DNA from 4 places in the Actinoplanes oblitus genome. Region 3 is predicted to be linked to each of the others. Evidence: riboswitches for the same ligand, from Rfam matches in the RefSeq annotation. Region 3 holds a riboswitch; each other region holds the start of a gene.
The links. Region 3 has a riboswitch for cobalamin ahead of cobN (cobaltochelatase subunit CobN). Riboswitches for the same ligand answer to the same signal wherever they lie in the genome.
Positions count from the first base shown of each region.

Region 1: another riboswitch for cobalamin. It lies ahead of Actob_RS29225 (VWA domain-containing protein); the one in region 3 lies ahead of cobN (cobaltochelatase subunit CobN).
Region 2: another riboswitch for cobalamin. It lies ahead of Actob_RS02310 (ribonucleoside-diphosphate reductase subunit alpha); the one in region 3 lies ahead of cobN (cobaltochelatase subunit CobN).
Region 4: another riboswitch for cobalamin. It lies ahead of Actob_RS01060 (ABC transporter substrate-binding protein); the one in region 3 lies ahead of cobN (cobaltochelatase subunit CobN).

Region 1 is NZ_CP126980.1:6,473,450-6,478,008, forward strand. Features, by position in the region: gene Actob_RS29225 (VWA domain-containing protein) at 53-2,212, opposite strand; cobalamin riboswitch at 2,200-2,378, opposite strand; gene Actob_RS29230 (VOC family protein) at 2,441-2,791, opposite strand; gene Actob_RS29235 (SRPBCC family protein) at 2,807-3,325, opposite strand; gene Actob_RS29240 (ArsR/SmtB family transcription factor) at 3,322-3,639, opposite strand; gene Actob_RS29245 (citrate synthase) at 3,774-4,559, opposite strand, start outside.
Region 2 is NZ_CP126980.1:506,346-510,904, reverse strand. Features, by position in the region: gene Actob_RS02315 (ribonucleotide-diphosphate reductase subunit beta) at 1-323, opposite strand, end outside; gene Actob_RS02310 (ribonucleoside-diphosphate reductase subunit alpha) at 323-2,689, opposite strand; cobalamin riboswitch at 2,816-3,022, opposite strand; gene Actob_RS02305 (DUF6346 domain-containing protein) at 3,075-3,671, opposite strand; gene Actob_RS02300 (hypothetical protein) at 3,690-4,559, opposite strand, start outside.
Region 3 is NZ_CP126980.1:8,118,122-8,122,680, forward strand. Features, by position in the region: gene cobN (cobaltochelatase subunit CobN) at 1-1,806, opposite strand, end outside; cobalamin riboswitch at 1,842-1,961, opposite strand; gene Actob_RS36070 (precorrin-3B synthase) at 2,258-3,616, shown strand; gene Actob_RS36075 (precorrin-8X methylmutase) at 3,616-4,233, shown strand; gene Actob_RS36080 (precorrin-2 C(20)-methyltransferase) at 4,406-4,559, shown strand, end outside.
Region 4 is NZ_CP126980.1:223,833-228,391, forward strand. Features, by position in the region: gene mqnE (aminofutalosine synthase MqnE) at 123-1,292, shown strand; gene Actob_RS01050 (hypothetical protein) at 1,302-1,727, shown strand; gene Actob_RS01055 (DUF4229 domain-containing protein) at 1,740-2,072, shown strand; cobalamin riboswitch at 2,283-2,417, shown strand; gene Actob_RS01060 (ABC transporter substrate-binding protein) at 2,505-3,434, shown strand; gene Actob_RS01065 (FecCD family ABC transporter permease) at 3,431-4,474, shown strand; gene Actob_RS01070 (ABC transporter ATP-binding protein) at 4,471-4,559, shown strand, end outside.

The sequences.
Region 1 (4,559 bases), 1.6 Mb from region 3:
CCGACCACGCCGGAAACGGCGAACCCCGATCGGCAACCCGCCCTTCCGCCCCTCAGGCCACCCGGCGATAGGCGCGATCCGCCGGCACCGCACCGCCCCCCGGACGACCTCGCCCGGCAGCCGCCTCCAACCGCTCCAGCGGCATCACGTCGGCCTGCAGCGCGGCCGCCAGCCGGCGGGCCAGGCCCAGCCGGATCGGGCCGGACTCGCAGTCGACGACCACGGTGGCCACCCCGGCGAGGGCCGGTGCCAGCAGCAGCGGGTCCGGGCCGCTGGTGGCCCGGCCGTCGGTGACCACGATCAGCAGCGGCCGGCGGCGCGGGTCGCGGCGGCGTTCGGTGGCGATGGTGCGGGCGGCGGCGCGCAGGCCGGCGGCGAGCGGGGTACGGCCACCGGTGCGCAGGGCCGCGAGCCGCATGACGCCGACCTCGTGGCTGGAGGTCGGCGGCAGCACCACGTCGGCGTCGGCGCCCCGGAACGTGATCATCCCGATCCGGTCGCGTCGCTGGTAGGCGTCCCGGAGCAGGGACAGCACGGCGGTCTTGACCAGGGTCATCCGCTTGCGGGCGGCCATCGAGCCGGAGGCGTCCACGACGAAGAGCACCAGGTTCGCCTCCCGGCCGACGTGGATCGCCTCGCGCAGGTCCCGTGGCTCGACGCCGAGCAGGCCACCGGCGCCGCCGGTGGCACGGCCGCGGCCGGTGGCGAGGGCACCGCGGTGCAGCGCGGCCCGGAGTGTGGCGGGCAGGTGCGGCGCGCCGGCCAGTTTGCCGACCGGCTTGCGGGAGCCGATGACCCGGCCCCGGCGGGCGTAGGCAGGGGACCGCTTGCCGGTGTGGCCACCGTCGCCCCGGGCGGCGATGCGCAGCGTGCGGGGCCGGAACGCGGCACCGGCCTGGGCGGGTGCCGCCGCCTGGCCGTCACCTGGCGCCGCGCCGGGACCCGAGTCCGGCGGGGTGCCGGCAGGCATCGGGGTGTCGGCGGCGGCCGGGGCGCCGCCCTGCGGACCGCCGGGCGGGCTGCCACCGCCGGGACCGCCGCCCGGGCCGCGGTCGTCCGGACCGCCGGGGTCACCGTCCGGACCGCCGTCCGGGTCGTCGTCCGGCCGCGGGTCGTCGGGGGTCTCGCCCGCGGCCTCCTCCCGGGCCTGCCGGTCGGCTTCGGCCAGGGCCTGGTCGAGTTTCTCCTCGTCGGTGCCGGGCGGGTCGAGCGGATCGGTCCGGCGGCGGTGCGGCAGGGCCAGGCGGGCCGCGTCGCGGACATCCTCGGCGGTGACCCGGTCGCGGCCGTGCCAGGCGGCCAGGGCGACGGCGCAGCGGGCCACCACGATGTCCGCGCGCATGCCGTCGACCCCGTAGGCCAGGCAGACCCGGGCGATACGGTCCAGTTCGGCGTCGGGCAGCACGACGGCCGGCAGGATGGCGCGGGCGGCGGCGATCCGGGCGGCGTACTCCCGCTCGTCGGCGGCGAAGCGGGCGGCGAACCCGGCCGGGTCCAGCTCGTACGCCAGGCGGCGGCGGACCACCTCGGCGCGCTGGGTGGCGTCGCGTGGGGCGGCGACCGTGACCACCAGGCCGAACCGGTCGACCAGCTGGGGGCGGGGTTCGCCCTCCTCCGGGTTCATCGTGCCGACCAGCAGGAAGCGCGCGGCGTGCTTGACCGAGACGCCGTCGCGCTCGACGTGGGCGCGGCCCATCGCGGCGGCGTCCAGGAGCAGGTCGACCAGGTGGTCCGGCAGGAGGTTGACCTCGTCGACGTAGAGCACACCGCGGTGGGCGGCGGCGAGCAGCCCCGGTTCGTACGCCTTGACGCCGTCGGCCAGGGCGCGCTGGATGTCGAGGGTACCGACGACCCGGTCCTCGGTGGCGCCGACCGGTAGCTCGACGAGGCTGGCCGGGCGGTGCGCGGCGGGGGTGTCGGCGGTGTGCGGGCCGTCCGGGCAGTCCGGGTCGGGCGCGGCCGGGTCGCAGGCGAAGCGGCAGCCACGGACCACCGTGACCGGTGGGAGCAGGGCGGCGAGGGCCCGGACGACGGTGCTCTTGGCGGTGCCCTTCTCGCCGCGGACCAGGACGCCGCCGACGGCCGGGGAGACCGAGGTCAGCAGCAGGGCGAGGCGTAGGTCGTCGAGGCCGACCACGGCGGAGAACGGGTACGGAGTCGTCACAGGGTGTTCCCTCCCGGCGGGTGTCCACGCCCGCGCGTCGGCTGTCACGAGCGGCCGGAGTCTCCTGACTCCCGGATCGCCGTTTCCCGCTCACCTTCCGGCCCGGCGGGCCGTGGCGTGCTGATCGCGTCAGCGGGTCGCTCCCCGGTCACAGTGGCGGGACCGTCCCGGATTCGCACCGGGTTCCTCCGCAACCGCTCGAGGTCCCATCTTTCCGACCGCGGGCCGGGCCCGTCAAACGACGACCAGCGAGATCACACCGGCCGCCCCGGGCCGTCAGACCGAGACCAGGCAGAGCACGTGCCCGTCGGGGTCGGTGAGCACCGCCTGCCGCTCGCCCCACGGCTGGTCCTCCGGCGCGTCGATCACGGTGGCCCCGGCCTTCTCCGCCGCGGCGGTCACCGCGTCGACGTCGTCCACCCGGAAGCTGATCGCCACCCCGGCCAGCCCCGAGGTCGGCGGCCGCCGGTGCAGCATCAGCTCGGTGGTCGTGCCGGGAACGGTGAGCGTCACGAGGTCCCCGAACGCCGACTTCTCGGCGAGACCGAACACCTCCTGATAGAGAGCCCGGCTCCGGGCCAGGTCCGCTACCGACACGATAAGGCGCTGAAGTCCGATTACGGTCATGATCGCGACCCTAGACTACTGATTCCGCCCGGCGAAGACGGCGGCGTAGTGGTCGCGCAGTCTCTCCCAGCCGTGGTTCATCGCGTCCCGGCCACGGATCGCGGTGACCTCCTCGCCCGCCAGCAACCTGCCCAGCACGTCCGCGCAGAGGTGCCAGCCGGCCGCGACCATCGCGTCCATGTCCCGATCGGCCAGCGTGTGCCGCAACGTCAGCCGGGTACCGCCCTCGGCCGGCTCCAGCTCCCAGCGCAGCAGGTCCTCGCCCCAGGTGTACTCCAGCAGGTGCGGCGGCTCGACCCGGCGCACCTGCGCGGGCAGCGCGGTGCGCTCGTCGCCGTCGGCCATGGTCAGGGTGGCGGGGCCGGTCTCGGTCAGCGGGCGCGAGGCGGTGAAGGGCGCCCAGCGGTCGAGCCGGTCCGGGTCGACCAGCGCGGGCCACACCTGCTCGGGCGGCTGGCGCAGCTCGCGGATGAAGATCAGGGTCCAGCGGTCGCCGTCGGCGACCACGCTGGCCTCGGTGAGCGGTCCGGTCACGGTTCCCCCTCCGATGTTGTCGACGCGAGATGTCTGTCCAGGGCGTCCAGGTGGCTTTCCCACAATTTCCGGTACGGCCGCAGCCACCCGTCCAGCGCCCGGAACGGCGCCGCCTCGAGGCGGTAGATCCGCTGCTGGGCCTGCGCGCGCACGGAGACCACGCCGGCCTCGCGCAGCACCCGCAGGTGTTTGGAGACCGCCGGCTGGCTCATGCCGAGCGCGCCGACCAGGTCGCTCACGCTCGCCTCGCGGGTCAGCAGCGCGTCGACGATGCGCCGGCGGGCCGGTTCGGCGAGCACCTCCAGGACGTCCACACCCCCAACATGCCGCTCCGGAAATATAACTGTCAAGGCATGTTCAGTGCCGAAAAACGCCCCACCGGAGAACCGGTGGGGCGCCGTTCGACAGTCCGGGTCGGGCTCCGCCTCCGAGTCCGCGCCGGACCCTCTCAGCGCTGCGACATCGGCACGAAGTCGCGCACCGGCGAGCCGGTGTAGATCTGCCGCGGGCGACCGATCTTGTTGGCCGGGTCGTGCATCATCTCCTGCCACTGGGCGATCCAGCCCGGCAGGCGACCGATCGCGAACAGCACCGTGAACATCTTCGTCGGGAAACCCATGGCCTTGTAGATCAGGCCGGTGTAGAAGTCGACGTTCGGGTACAGCTTGCGGGAGACGAAGTAGTCGTCGCGCAGTGCGATCTCCTCGAGCTGGAACGCGATGTCCAGCAGCGGGTCCGGCGTCTCCAGGGTCGAGAGCATCTCCTGGGCGGCCTTCTTGACGATGGCGGCGCGCGGGTCGTAATTCTTGTAGACCCGGTGGCCGAAGCCCATCAGCTTGACGCCCTTTTCCTTGTTCTTCACCCGGGTGACGAACGAGTTGACGTCGCCGCCGTCCTTGCGGATCTGCTCGAGCATCTCGAGGACCGCCGCGTTGGCGCCGCCGTGCAGCGGGCCGGACAGCGCGTTGATGCCGGCCGAGACCGAGGCGAACAGGTTCGCCTGGGCCGAGCCGACCAGCCGCACCGACGACGTGGAGCAGTTCTGCTCGTGGTCGGCGTGCAGGATGAACAGCATGTCGAGGATCTTCGCGACCTTGGGGTCGACGTCGTAGTTGACGGTCGGCAGGCCGAACGTCAGACGCAGGAAGTTCTCGACGTAGTCGAGCGAGTTGTCCGGGTACGGCAGCGGGTGGCCGATCGACTTCTTGTAGGCGTACGCCGCGATGGTCGGAAG
Region 2 (4,559 bases), 2.2 Mb from region 3:
AGGTTCAGATAGAACTGGACGTGCACGGCCTCCTCGAACAATTGCCGGGACAGGTAAAGCCGGCCCTCCGGCGAGTTGATGTGCTGGTACAGATTGAGCACCAGGTTGTTCGCGACGATGGTGTCACCGGTGGCGAAGAACGCGACCAGCCGGCTCACCAGGTGTTTCTCCGCGTCCGACAGCACCGCCAGGTCGGCCAGGTCGGCGTGCAGGTCGACCTCCTCGACCGTCCAGGTGTTCTTGATGGCGTCCTTGAACCGGTCGAAGAAGTGCGGATACTTCATCGGCCGCAGGGTCAGGTCCATTCCGGGGTCGAGCAACATCACTGGCACGCCTCACACGATTCGGGGTTTTCCAGGGAGCAGGCCAGCGCCTCGGCGTCGCCGATGGTCACCAGGGCGGGCACCGCCACGGTGGCCTGCTGGATGCGCGTCGCCGGCCGCGAGCGCAGGTAGTACGACGTCTTCAGCCCGGACTTCCAGGCATAGAGGTACATCGACGACAGCTTGCCGATGGTCGGCGCCGCCAGGAACAGGTTCAGCGACTGGGACTGGTCGATGAACGGCGCCCGCGCGGCGGCCAGGTCGATCAGGGCACGCTGGGGCAGCTCCCACGCGGTCCGGAAGATCTCCCGCACGTCGGCCGGCAGCGCGGCGATCTCCTGCACCGATCCCTCGGCCCGCTTGATCTGCTCCCGGACACCCGCGTTCCACAGGCCACGGGACTTCAGCTCGCGTACCAGATAGGTGTTGATCTGCAGGAACTCGCCGGACATGGTCTCGCGCTTGAACAGGTTGGAGACCTGCGGCTCGATGCACTCGTAGCAGCCGGCGATGGACGCGATGGTCGCGGTCGGGGCGATCGCGATCAGCAGCGAGTTGCGCAGGCCGTGCGCCGCGATCCGCTCCTTGACGGCGGCCCACCGCGCGTCCTGGCTGACGGTCGCCCCCCAGAGCTCCGGGTGCAGCTGCCCGCGGGCGGCCCGCGTCTCGGCGAACGACGGGTGCGGCCCGAACTCGGCGGCTAGCCCTGCCGACGTCTCCAGCGCGGTCAGGAAGATCTCCTCCTGGACCCGGGTGGAGAGTTCCTTCGCCTCGGCCGAGTCGAACGGCAGCCGCAGCGTGAAGAACGCGTCCTGCAGCCCCATCAGCCCGAGACCGACCGGGCGCCAGCGCGGGTTCGACGCGGCCGCCTGCCGCGACGGGTAGTAGTTGATGTCGATCACCCGGTCCAGGAAGACCACAGCGGTGCGCACGGTCTCCCGCAGCCGCTCCCAGTCCACCCCGCCGGCGGTGGTGTGCGCGCCCAGGTTGATCGAGCCGAGGTTGCAGACGGCCGTCTCGTCGTCGCTGTTCACCTCGAGGATCTCGGTGCACAGGTTGGACAGGTGAATGGTGTTGCCCGGCGCGCCGGTCTGGTTGGACAGCGCGTTCGACCGATCCTTGAACGTCATCCAGCCATTGCCGGTCTGCGCCAGCGTCCGCATCATCCGCCCGTAGAGGTCCCGAGCCTTGACCGTTTTAACTGCTTTCCCAGACGCTTTTCGGTACGCGTCGGCGAACGCCTCCCCGAACAGATCCGGCAATTCCGGAGCGTCCGACGGATCGATCAGGTGCCAGTCCTCGTCGGCTTCGACCCGGCGCATGAACTCGTCCGGGATCCAGTTGGCCAGATTCAGATTATGCGTACGCCGGGACTCCTCTCCCGTGTTGTCCCGCAGCTCCAGGAACTCCTCGATGTCCGGGTGCCACGGCTCCAGGTAGACGCAGGCCGCGCCCTTGCGCCGGCCACCCTGGTTGACGGCGGCGACCCCGGCGTCCAACGTCTTCAGGAACGGGACGATGCCGTTGGACCTGCCGTTGGTGCCCCGGATCAGGGCGCCCCGGCCGCGGACCCGGGACCAGGCGATGCCGATGCCGCCGGAGAACTTCGACAGCTTGGCGACCTGGTGGTACCGCTCGTAGATCGAGTCCAGCTCGTCCTTCGGCGAGTCGACCAGGAAGCAGCTCGACATCTGGGTGTGCCGGGTGCCCGAGTTGAACAGCGTGGGCGAGCTGGGCAGGTAGGCGAGGCTCGACATCAGGCGGTAGAAGCCGATCGCCTCGTCCGGGTTGGCCGACAGGCCACAGGCGACGCGGAGCAGCCAGTACTGCGGGGTCTCGATCGGGATGCGCTTGGTCGGGTGGCGCAGGAGGTAGCGGTCGGCGACGGTGCGCAGGCCGAAGTACTCGAAGCGGAGATCCGCGCTCAGGTCGATCGCCGCGTCCAGCTCGGCACCGAACTTCGTGACGAAGGCGAGGGTGTCGTCGCCGATCAGGCCCTGTTCGTGCCCGAGCGCGATGGACTCGCCGAAGCTGGTGACGCCCTGCTCGCGGACCTCCTGCGACACCAGGTCGATGAGCAGGCGGGCGGCCAGCTTGGAATACTGCGGCTCCTCGCCGATCAGCTCGGCCGCCGTCTGGATGGAGAGCTTGTCCAGCTCCTCCGTGGTGGCGCCGTCGTAGAGACCGCTGATCGTCTTGGTGGCCACCCGCAGCGGGTCGACCTCGTCCAGCCCGGCGGTCCACCGCTCCACCGCCGCGACGATCCGGTTCAGGTCCACCGGCACCAGCTCGCCGTCGCGCTTGCGTACCCGCATCACCTGGCGGCGCTGGTCCGGGACTGTCGTCTTTTCCGGCGTGAGCGTCATGGCCCTCTTCCCTCGCGAGTCAACACGGCCGGAGCACGCGCGGGAAGACACCAGCCTCCGGGCATGCGGGCATGCGCGGAGCACGAGGCGTCGGCCGTCCCACGCGGCCTTCGACCGCCGCACACGGTCGCGTGCGGCGCGCTGGCAGGTCTTCGGACTCGCGGGCGCATCGCTCATGCCTACTGGCCGTCGCTTCCCAGGCCTCCCCGGCCCAGTGCTTCATGACGGCGGTCGTTCCCACTCACCGCTGCGGGGCAGTCCCGGTCTCACACCGGATTCCCTCTTGCCTCGGCCGCTCCGGGGAGCGGCCGAACCAGCTGCGATCGCAGACTATATATGGGTACGCCACACGCAGCGCAACGCCACATGGTGTGTCGCGCGCCCCTCACGGACGTTGCCGACGGCGGAACAGCCTCCGCATCCCCTCCCAAACGAGGGCGACAACGAAGAGGACGGGAATCAGGCCGGCGCCGAAGATCACCACGCCGATGAAGGTGACCCACCCACGATCGGGTACCTCGGCACGGGAATACCCGACACGGCCCCGGCTGCCCGGGTTCTCGCCGATCGTGAAGGTGTCACCGGGTTTCTCGTCAGTGAAGAAACCCGGCTTGTCGATCTTCACGGAGGACCTTCCACTCCATCCGATCGACACGGTGCAGACGTTGTAATAGCCGAATCCACTCAGACTGACGGGCCCGCGACGCTCGCAGCGCTCGACCGTGGCCACCCCGGTCCGATCAGCGTCGGCGAAGTCGGCACCGGTGAAGCGGGAGACGGTCATCGCGGTGGCTATCAGCAGGAATGAGACGGCCAAGAGACCAAGAGCCAACAGGACAGTGCGCAACCACGCGAGAGGCCCATACTCGACCGCCTCCGCCGCCTTCCGCGCAGCACGCGACCGGGCACGGTTGGCCTCGGCTTCCGCCAGGATCTCCGCCATGCGGCGCTTGCGGTAGGCCGCGCGGTTCTCATCAGTCATCACGCACCCCTTTGCACCTCATTGCGGAATTTCAATGTGCGGTTGCGCCGATCCGCCTTTGCGAATCGCATCTCCGGTGGCACTACCGTTCTGGAGGCTGTTGCCCTTGATTCCTTCTCGCAGGGCATCCACGGCGACCTTTGCTTTCGTACCGTAGACGGCTTCGTCGGCCTGGTCGAACGCCCGGTATGCCGCCTTGAACGCGGCCCGAGCGCCCTCACTGTCCGCGAGATAACCGTCCGCCTCGGCCAGCTTGGCCGAGTTCAGGAACACCGACCCGAAGACGGCATCGTCCATGAGGGTTCTGACCCGGGAACAGACCGCCGCCACCATCGGAAGTTTGCCGCCGAGCTCGGCGATGGCCTCGGTGAGTCGCTGCAGAACCCGGGTGATCCGTCCGGTGTATTTGGCGACCAGCAGCGCAACTTCGGCCAGAACCTTGGGAATCGTCACGACCAGCAGTGCCTGCACCGCCTTCGAGATCGCCGCGCCGACGACCTCCGCGATCAGGTCACGTACGGTGTTGCGCACCACACCCACGATCGACCCGGCGATCAGCGTGGCCTCCGACATGGCGCCGGCCACCTCGCCGAGCGCGAGCACGGCATCAGCCATTCCCGCTGCTTTCGCGCGGTACGTGGTGATTGCCTCCGCTTCCCAGGACGCCGTGTTGGAAGCGACCTGGCCTGCGAAGAACTCCACCGTCTTGTAGGTACGGATTCGCATCTCGCGCCAGGTCGTCGCGTGACCCTCGATCTCTTTCGGGTCGCCGGCCAACCAGTCCAACGGCTGGCGCAGAAGTTCGAGATGTTCCATCAGCCAGCCGACGCCCGCCGCGAAGACCGCCTGGAACGGGTCGATGACCGCACCGAGGGCACTCAGTCCCAG
Region 3 (4,559 bases):
CGCCCGGATGGCCGGGAGCTTGGCCGGGTCCAGGGCGGCGATGTTCGCGTGCTCGTCGAGCAGCTGCTCGAGGCGGGCGATGTCCCCGTACGACTCGGCCCGCGCCATCGGCGGGATCAGGTGATCGACGAGCGTGGCGTGCGCCCGCCGCTTGGCCTGCGTGCCCTCCCCCGGGTCGTTGACCAGGAACGGGTAGATCAGCGGCAGGTCACCGAGGGCCGCGTCGGTGCCGTCGGACGCGGACATCCCCACGTTCTTGCCGGGCAGCCACTCCAGGTTGCCGTGCTTGCCGACGTGCACCACGGCGTGCGCGCCGAACTCGTCGGCCAGCCAGCGGTAGGCGGCCAGGTAGTGGTGGCTGGGCGGCAGGTCGGGGTCGTGGTAGATGGCGACCGGGTTGGCCCCGAAGCCGCGCGGCGGCTGCACCATGACGACGATGTTCTCGTCGCGCAGCGCGGCCAGCACGATGTCGCCGTCGTCGACGTACAGCTCACCGGGCGGCGGGCCCCAGTGCCGCTCGACGCTCTCCCGGAAGTCCTCGGGGAGGGTGTCGAACCAGGACGTGTACCTGGCTGCCGGAATCCGCACGGGATTTCCGGACAGCTGCTCCTCGGTCAGCCAGTCCGGGTCCTGACCGCCGGCCGCGATCAGCGTGTGGATCAGGCCGTCGCCGTCGTAGTCGATGAAGTTCCCGACTTTGTAGCCCCTGTCGCGCAGCGCCGCGAGCAGCGCGACAGTCGACGCCGGGGTGTCCAGCCCGACCGCGTTGCCGATCCGCGAGTGCTTGGTCGGATAGGCCGACAGCATCAGCGCGATCTTCCGCTCGGCCGGCGGGACGTGCCGGAGCCGGGCGTGCGCCACGGCGATCCCGGCCACCCGCGCCGCGCGCTCCGGGTCGGCGACGTAGACCGACAGCCCGTCCGGGTCGATCTCCTTGAACGAGAACGGCACCGTGATGATCCGGCCGTCGAACTCCGGGATCGCCACCTGGGTCGCGGCGTCGAGCGGGGTGAGGCCGTCGTCGCTGGCCTCCCAGGCGGTCCGCGAGCTGGTCAGGCAGAGACCCTGGAGGATCGGCACGTCCAGGTCGGCCAGCACGCCGACGTCCCAGGCCTCGTCGTCGCCGCCGGCGCTCGCGGTGGCGGGGCGGGTGCCGCCGGCCGCCAGGACGGTGACCACCAGGGCGTCCGCTGTGCGCAGCTCGGCGAGGAGCTCGGGCGGTGCGGTGCGCAGCGAGGCCGTGAAGATCGGGAGGGGGCGGCCGCCCTTGGCCTCGATGGCCTGGCAGAGCGCCTCGACGAAGGCGGTGTTGCCGGCCATGTGGTGGGCGCGGTAGTAGAGCACCGCGACCGTCGGAGCGGGCGCGGTCGTCTCGGCCGGGGTCCGCCGCAGGAGGCCCCACTGCGGGCTCTCGGTCGGCGGCGCGAAGCCGTTGCCGGTGAGCAGCACGGTGTCGGAGAGGAAGTCGTGCAGCGCGACGAGGTTGTCCGCACCGCCCTGCGCGAGGTAGGTGTGCGCGTCGGCGGCGATACCGGCCGGGATGGTGGAGAGCTTCATCAGGTCGGCGTCCGGCAGCATCTCGCCGCCCAGGACGACCACGGGGATGTCGCCGCCGAGCAGCGCGTCCAGCCCCTCCTCCCACGCGCGGCGGCCGCCGAGGATGCGGACCACCACCAGCTCCACCCCGTCGAGCAGGGCGGGCAGGTCGGCGACACCGGTGCGGGCCGGGTTGGCCAGCCGCCAGGCCGAGCCGCTGGCCCGGGCGCTGAGCAGGTCCGTGTCAGACGTCGACAGCAGCAGAAACACGCGTGCGCTCCCCCTCGGGGTCCGCGCCCCGGGTAGTAAGAGATCAACGGCGACCGGAGTTCCTGGCTCCCGGGCAGTGGCGCCCGGTGACAGTGGCGGGACCGCGCCGGACTCGCACCGGCTTCCTCCGCGGCGTCGCCGCTCGATTCACTTGTTCCGGTACACGCTATCGGACGGCCGGGGGCGGCTGGTCCGCGACGCCACTGAGGGTGCGGCCTGCCCGGTTTGTTCCCGCCGCGCCGCCCTCGCGCTCACCGCCCTGCCCCGCTCGCTCCGTCCCTGCCGCGCCTCCGCCGCGTCACGCTCACCGCGCCCATCTCGCCGTCATGCCGCGCCGGCTGCCCTTCGCTGCGCTGCTCGGCCGGAGTGGAGTGTGACGCCGCTGACGAAGTTGTGATGCTGCCGACCCGAGATGGCGTTGTTGTCGGCGGCCGCCCGTAGTATCCGGGCCGTGACAGCCCACCGACAGTCCGACACCGACGCCTGCCCCGGCGCGCTGCGGTTGCATGCCGCTGCCGACGGGCTGCTGGCGCGCGTCCGGCTGCCCGGTGGCCTGCTGACCGGCGCCCAGCTCGGCCTGCTCGGCGAGCTCGCGGAGGAGTTCGGCGACGGCCGCCTGGAGTTGACCTCCCGGGCAAATCTGCAGCTCAGAGCGCTGAAAGAGGGCGACGCCGCGCGGTTGGCCGATCGCTTGCGCGATGCGGGGCTGCTGCCGTCACCGACCCACGATTCGGTACGCAACATCGCCGCCCCACCACTCGCCGACGCCCGCGTGCGGGAGTTGGTGGCGGAGCTGGACGCCGCGATCCGCGCCGATCCGGAGCTGGCCCGGCTGCCCGGCAAGTTCCTGTTCGCGATCGGTGAGGTGCCGCTCGCGGCCGATGTCGCGGCGATCCCCGGTCCGGCGGGCGCGTTCGCGCTCCGGTTCGGCGGGCGCGACACCGGGCTGCGGGTGGATGCCGGCGCGGTGGTGCGGGCGCTGGTCGTGAGCGCGCACGCGTTCCTCGCCGAGCGGGAGGAGCAGCGGAGTGGCAAGGGTGCCGCGTGGCGGTTGCGGGAGCTGGCCGACGGGCCGGGGCGGGTCTCGGCGCGGGTCGTGGAAACGCTCGGTTTGGCGCCGGTGGCGGCGAGCCGGCCGGTCACCCTCAGCGGACCGCCGGGGGCGGCGGCCGGGGACGTGAACGCGGCGGTGCTGGTCGGCGTGGTGACCGATGGCGATCAGTGCGCGGCGGGGGCTTTGGTGCCCTTGGGGCGGCTCGAGGGCACCCAGACGAGAGTCTTGGCGGAGGCCAAGCGGCTGGTCGTCACGCCGTGGCGCGGTGTCCTGGTGCCCGGTCTCACCGCTGCCGAGGCGGCGTCCTGGACCGAGCGGCTGGCCGCGGCGGGGCTGGTGGTGACCGCGACGTCCCGGTGGACCGGGGTGACGGCCTGCGCGGGGCGGCCCGGGTGTGCGAAATCGCTGGCCGACGTGCGGTCCGACGCCGAGGCGGCGAGCCGGTTCGTGGCCGGGCTGCCGGTGCACTGGGTGGGCTGCGAGCGAGCGTGCGGGAGCCCGGCGGGCGCGCACGTGCGGGTCGAGGCGACCGGCGCCGGTTACGCGGTGACCCGCAGGTCCGCTGACGGCCTGCTGACCGAGAGCGCCCAGGCGGTCGATTCGCCGCTCCGGCAAGCCGAGGCGGCCCGCTCCGGACCGGAGACGGGACTCCCGGTGAACCGGCTGCCGGAGGCGGCGACCGACGGCACGGGACAGACGGTGACATTCCCGGTGGATCCGCTGGGGGACGTGGTGGCGGGGGCGAGGAGAGGCTGATGGATTACGAACGGGACGGCGCGGAGATCTATCGGCGGTCGTTCGCCACGATCCGGGCCGAGGCGGACCTGGGCGGCCTACCGGCCGACGTCGCGCGGGTGGTGGTTCGGATGATCCACGCGTGCGGGATGGTGGACCTGGTGCGGGATGTCCGGTTCAGCCCAGGTGTGGCGATCGCCGCGCGGAAGGCGCTGCTGGACGGGGCGCCGATCCTCTGTGACGCCGAGATGGTGGCTTCCGGGGTGACCCGCTCGCGGCTGCCCGCCGGGAACGACGTGGTCTGCATGTTGCGCGACCCCGGCGTACCGGAAATCGCCGCACGCATCGGGAACACCCGCAGCGCCGCGGCCCTCGATCTCTGGGGTGACCGCCTCGGCGGTGCCGTGGTGGCTGTCGGCAACGCGCCGACGGCGCTGTTCCGGCTGCTGGAGATGGTGGCGGCCGGTGCGCCGCGGCCGGCGGCGGTGATCGGCATCCCGGTCGGCTTCATCGGCGCTGCCGAGTCGAAGGAGGCGCTGGCCGAGTCCGGTCTGGAATACCTGATCGTCCGAGGCCGCCGGGGCGGCAGCGCGATGACAGCGGCCGCGGTGAACGCCCTGGCCTCGGAAGCGGAGTGACGAGCGGCGCGGCGGCCGGGGTGGGCCCCGGGACCGGAATGACGAGCGGCCCAGCCGCCGGGGCGGACCTCGGGAGCGGAATGGCGACCGGGGTGCGGCGGCGACTGGTAAGCGGAATGACGGATGGCAGGGCGGCGGGGCGATGACCGGCGTCGCGGGAGTGGAACGGGACATGACGAACGACGTGGTTCGCGGGCGGCTCTACGGGGTGGGGCTCGGGCCCGGTGACCCGGAACTGGTGACGGTCAAGGCGGCGCGGCTGATCGGGGCGGCCGACGTGATCGCCTATCACGCGGCGCGGCACGGGCGCAGCAACGCCCGGGCGA
Region 4 (4,559 bases), 1.9 Mb from region 3:
TTTAAGATCATCAATTTCGGTTACTTCCCAGTACGTGAGACACGTCCTCCCGTTGCCCGGCGGCGTGCCGGTTGTCAGACCCGGGACGTAGTCTCGACGGCGACGACGGGAGAGGGGCGCACATGGATGCCGGGCTGAAGCGTGACCTGGAGGCGAAGGTCTACGCCGGTGAGCGGCTCAGCCGCGCGGACGGTGTCGCGCTTTACGAGAGCGACGACCTGGCCTGGCTCGGCCGGCTGGCGCACCACAAGCGTACCGAGCTGAACGGCGACCGGGTGATGTTCAACGTCAACCGGCACCTGAACCTGACGAATGTCTGCTCCGCCAGCTGTGCCTACTGCTCCTTCCAGCGCAAGCCGGGGGAGAAGGACGCGTACACGATGCGCATCGACGAGGCGGTCGCCAAGGCCAAGGAGATGGAGGACGAGCAGCTCACCGAGCTGCACATCGTCAACGGCCTGCACCCCTCGCTGCCCTGGCGCTATTACCCGAAGGTGCTGCGCGAGCTGAAAGCCGCCCTGCCCAACGTCAAGCTCAAGTGCTTCACCGCCACCGAGGTGCAGTGGTTCGAGAAGATCAGCGGCCTCTCCGCCAGCGAGATCCTCGACGAGCTGATGGACGCCGGGCTGGAGTCGCTGACCGGTGGTGGCGCCGAGATCTTCGACTGGGAGGTCCGGCAGCACATCGTCGACCACGCCTGCCACTGGGAGGACTGGTCGCGGATCCACCGGCTGGCCCACCAGAAAGGCATGAAGACGCCGGCCACCATGCTCTACGGGCACATCGAGGAGCCCCGGCACCGGGTCGATCACGTCCTGCGGCTGCGTGAGCTGCAGGACGAGACGGGTGGCTTCGCCGTCTTCATCCCGCTGCGCTACCAGCACGACTTCCACGACTCGGCGGACGGCAAGGTCCGTAACCGGATCCAGGAGCGCACCACGATGGCCGCGCCGGCCGAGTCGCTCAAGACGTTCGCCGTCTCCCGGCTGCTCTTCGACAACGTGCCGCACGTGAAGTGCTTCTGGGTCATGCACGGCCTGTCCGTCGCCCAGCTCTCGCTGAACTTCGGCGCCGACGACCTGGACGGCTCGGTGGTGGAATACAAGATCACCCACGACGCCGACTCGTACGGCACGCCCAGCACCATGCACCGCGACGACCTGCTACACCTGATCTGGGATGCCGGATTCCAGCCGGTCGAGCGCAACACGCGGTACGAGGTCGTCCGGGAGTATGACAAGCCGGCCAGCCTCGCCGAGCGGCGCAGCGAGCCGCAGAAGGTCTGGGCCTAGGGTTTCCGGATGACTCAGCAGCGGAGCTCTCGCGGCCTGCGGCGCGACCCGGGCCCGGTGGAGACGGTCGGCGACCTGCTTGGCGCGGCGTTCGCCGGCCTGGTCGTCGGCATCGCCGTGGTGCTCGTCCTGGAGGGCGTGCTGGCGCTGACCCGGGTCGCGGACTTCGGCCGGACCAACGGCTGGCTGATCCTGATCCTGCCGACCTGGCTCTTCGTCGAGCAGTTCCGGGCCGCCGGCTTCGGCGCCGACCGGGTGCTGGCGGCCGCACTCGGCATCGGCTTCGGCGCGGCGGCCGGCATGACCGTCGCCGGCGTGGTCGCGCCGTACACTCCACCCCTGGTGAGCGGCGGCGCCGGCGCCGTGACCGCTACGGTCGTGTACTGCTTCGTCTGGTTCTACGGCCTCCGCTGGCTCCGCCAGCGGTCCGGCTGAGGGAGAGAGATCATGAGTCCCGCCGTCAAGTACACGTTGGGCCGCCTCGGCCTGTTCGTGGTGGTGTTCGCCGCGCTCTTCCCGCTGCCGCTGAACATCCTGGTGAAAGCGATGATCGCGTTCGTCGCCTCGGCCGGCTTCGCGTTCTTCCTGCTGCGCAAGTGGCGCGACCAGATGGCCGAGCAGCTCGGCTCGGCCGCCCAGCGCCGCGCCGCGGAGAAGGCTCGGCTGCGCTCCGCCCTGGCCGGTGACGACGTCGCTGCCGCGGCCGGGGACCGGGTCGCTGCCGCCGACGCGCAATCCGACACCGCGCCCGGCGAGAACAAGACCGAAGCCGACAAGTAAGAACCGCGGGCCGGCCCGGAGCACGAGCGAGGGCCGAAAGGGCCGCGAGAGCAAGACCGAAGCCGACAAGTACGAACCGAGGGTCGGCCCGGAGCAGGGGCGAGGGCCGAAAGGGCCGCGAGAAGAAGGCCGAGGCCGGAAAGAACCCGCCCGGAACCCGGAAACGCCGGCAAAACCGACGTGTCCGACGGAACAGACCCCGAGGTCGAGCAACCATCGCCCGCGCTCTGGGATAGCGTTTCAGAGACCGCGCCGCAGCGAAGCCGGTGGGAAACCGGAGCTGTCCCGCAACTGTGATCCCTCCATGTGAGGTCTAGCCAGGTCGCCTGGGAGCGGTCGCGAACCCACGCTCCCGGGGAGGGGCGTCTCGCAGGCGGCGGCCGTCCAGGCCCTGTCGGCGATGCACCACACCCGACCGACAGGAGGACCTCGATGAAGCGCGCGCTTCTCGCCGCCGCCACGGCGGCCACTCTGCTGCTCACCGGATGCGGCAGTGACGACAAGGCCGGCACGCCCGCCGAGCCGCAGGCCGGCCCGGCCGCCAGTTTCCCGGTCACGGTCGGCACGCTGACCCTGGACAAACGCCCCGAGAAGATCGTCTCGCTGAGTCCTACCGCCACCGAGATGCTGTTCGCGATCGGCGCCGGTCCGCAGGTCACCGCCGTCGACGACCAGTCCGACTACCCGGCGAGTGCCCCGAAGACCGACCTGTCCGGCTTCAAGCCGAACGCCGAGGCGATCGCCGCCAAGGACCCGGACCTGGTGGTGCTCTCCGGCGACGCCGACCAGATCGTCGCCCAGCTCGGCAAACTCAAGATCCCGGTGTTCCTGTCGCCGGCCGCGCAGACCCTTGACGACACCTACCGGGAGATCGCCGAGTTCGGCACGCTGACCGGGCACGGTACCGAGGCCACCAAGCTCAACGAGCAGATGAAGGCCGAGATCGATCAGCTGGTCAAGGCGGTGCCGGCACACGCCAAGCCGCTCAGCTACTACTACGAGCTGGGCCCGGAGCTGTACTCGGCCACTTCGAAGACCTTCATCGGCGGGGTGTTCGACCTGTTCGGGATGAAGAACGTCGCCGACCCCGCGGACGCCGACGGGAGCAAGGGCGGTTACCCGCAGCTCTCCGCGGAGGCACTGGTCAAGGCGAACCCGGACACCGTCTTCCTGGCCGACACGCAGTGCTGCAAGCAGACCGTCGGCACGGTCAAGGCGCGTACCGGCTGGTCCTCGATCACGGCGGTGCGCAAGGCGCAGATCTACCCGCTGGACGACGACATCGCCTCGCGCTGGGGTCCGCGTACCGTGAATCTCGTGAAGGCCGTGGCCGACGCGGTCCGCACGATTCCCGCCTCATGAGGCCGGCCGGGCTTCGCCCGGCCTGGCTGGCGGCCGGTGTGCTGGCCGTGCTGGTCGCGGTCACCGCCGGTCTGGCCTTCGGCTCGGTCGCGCTGCCGCCCGGCGCGGTAGCGGCCGAGCTGCTCAACCTGATTCCCGGGGTGGATCTGCACAGCGGCCTGACCGAGCGCGAGGTCGCGATCCTCACCGAGCTCCGGCTGCCCCGGGTGGTGCTCGGACTGCTGGTCGGCGCGATGCTGGCCCTGGCCGGGGCGGCCTATCAGGGTGCGTTCCGCAACCCGCTGGCCGATCCGCACCTGCTCGGCGTCGCGGCCGGGGCCGGGCTCGGGGTGACCGCGGTGATCGTGCTGCGCCCGGCCGCCGACGCGACGGCCGGGCTGCCGATCGGCGTACCGGTGGCGGCCTTTCTCGGCGCCCTGGTCGCGGTCGCGCTGACCTGGCTTCTCGGCGCCGCCGGTGGCCGTGATCGATCACCCGGCGCGTTGATCCTGGCCGGGGTCGCGGTCTCCGCGTTCCTCTCCGCGATACAGACCTATCTGCTGCAACGCCATGTGGAGTCGCTGCGCGAGGTGTACTCCTGGCTGCTCGGCCGCCTGGGCACGGCCGGCTGGCACGACGTCCTGACCGTCCTGCCCTACACCGTCCTGACCGCCGCGATCGTGCTGGCCCAGCGCCGCGAACTCGACGTGCTCACCGTCGGTGACGAGGAGGCCGCCAGCCTCGGCCTGCATCCGCAGCGCAGCCGCTATCTGCTGATCGTCGCGGCCTCGCTGGGCACCGCCGCGGCGGTCTCCGTCTCCGGCTTGATCGGTTTCGTCGGTATCATCGTCCCGCACACGTTGCGCCTGCTCAGCGGGCCCAGTTACCGCTCGCTGCTGCCGCTGTCGCTGCTGTTCGGCGCGGCCTTCCTGACCCTGACCGACCTGCTGGCCCGGGTGGCCGGCGGTGCCGCGGAGATCCCGATCGGCGTGGTGACCGCGTTCCTCGGCGCGCCGTTCTTCATCGTCGTCCTGCGCACCAGCCGCGGGGTGACGACATGACCGATTCCGGTCCGGGCCGGCGGCCGGGCCCGGCGATCCTGGTGGCCGATCTGACGGTACGCCTGGACCACGCCCTCATCGTCGA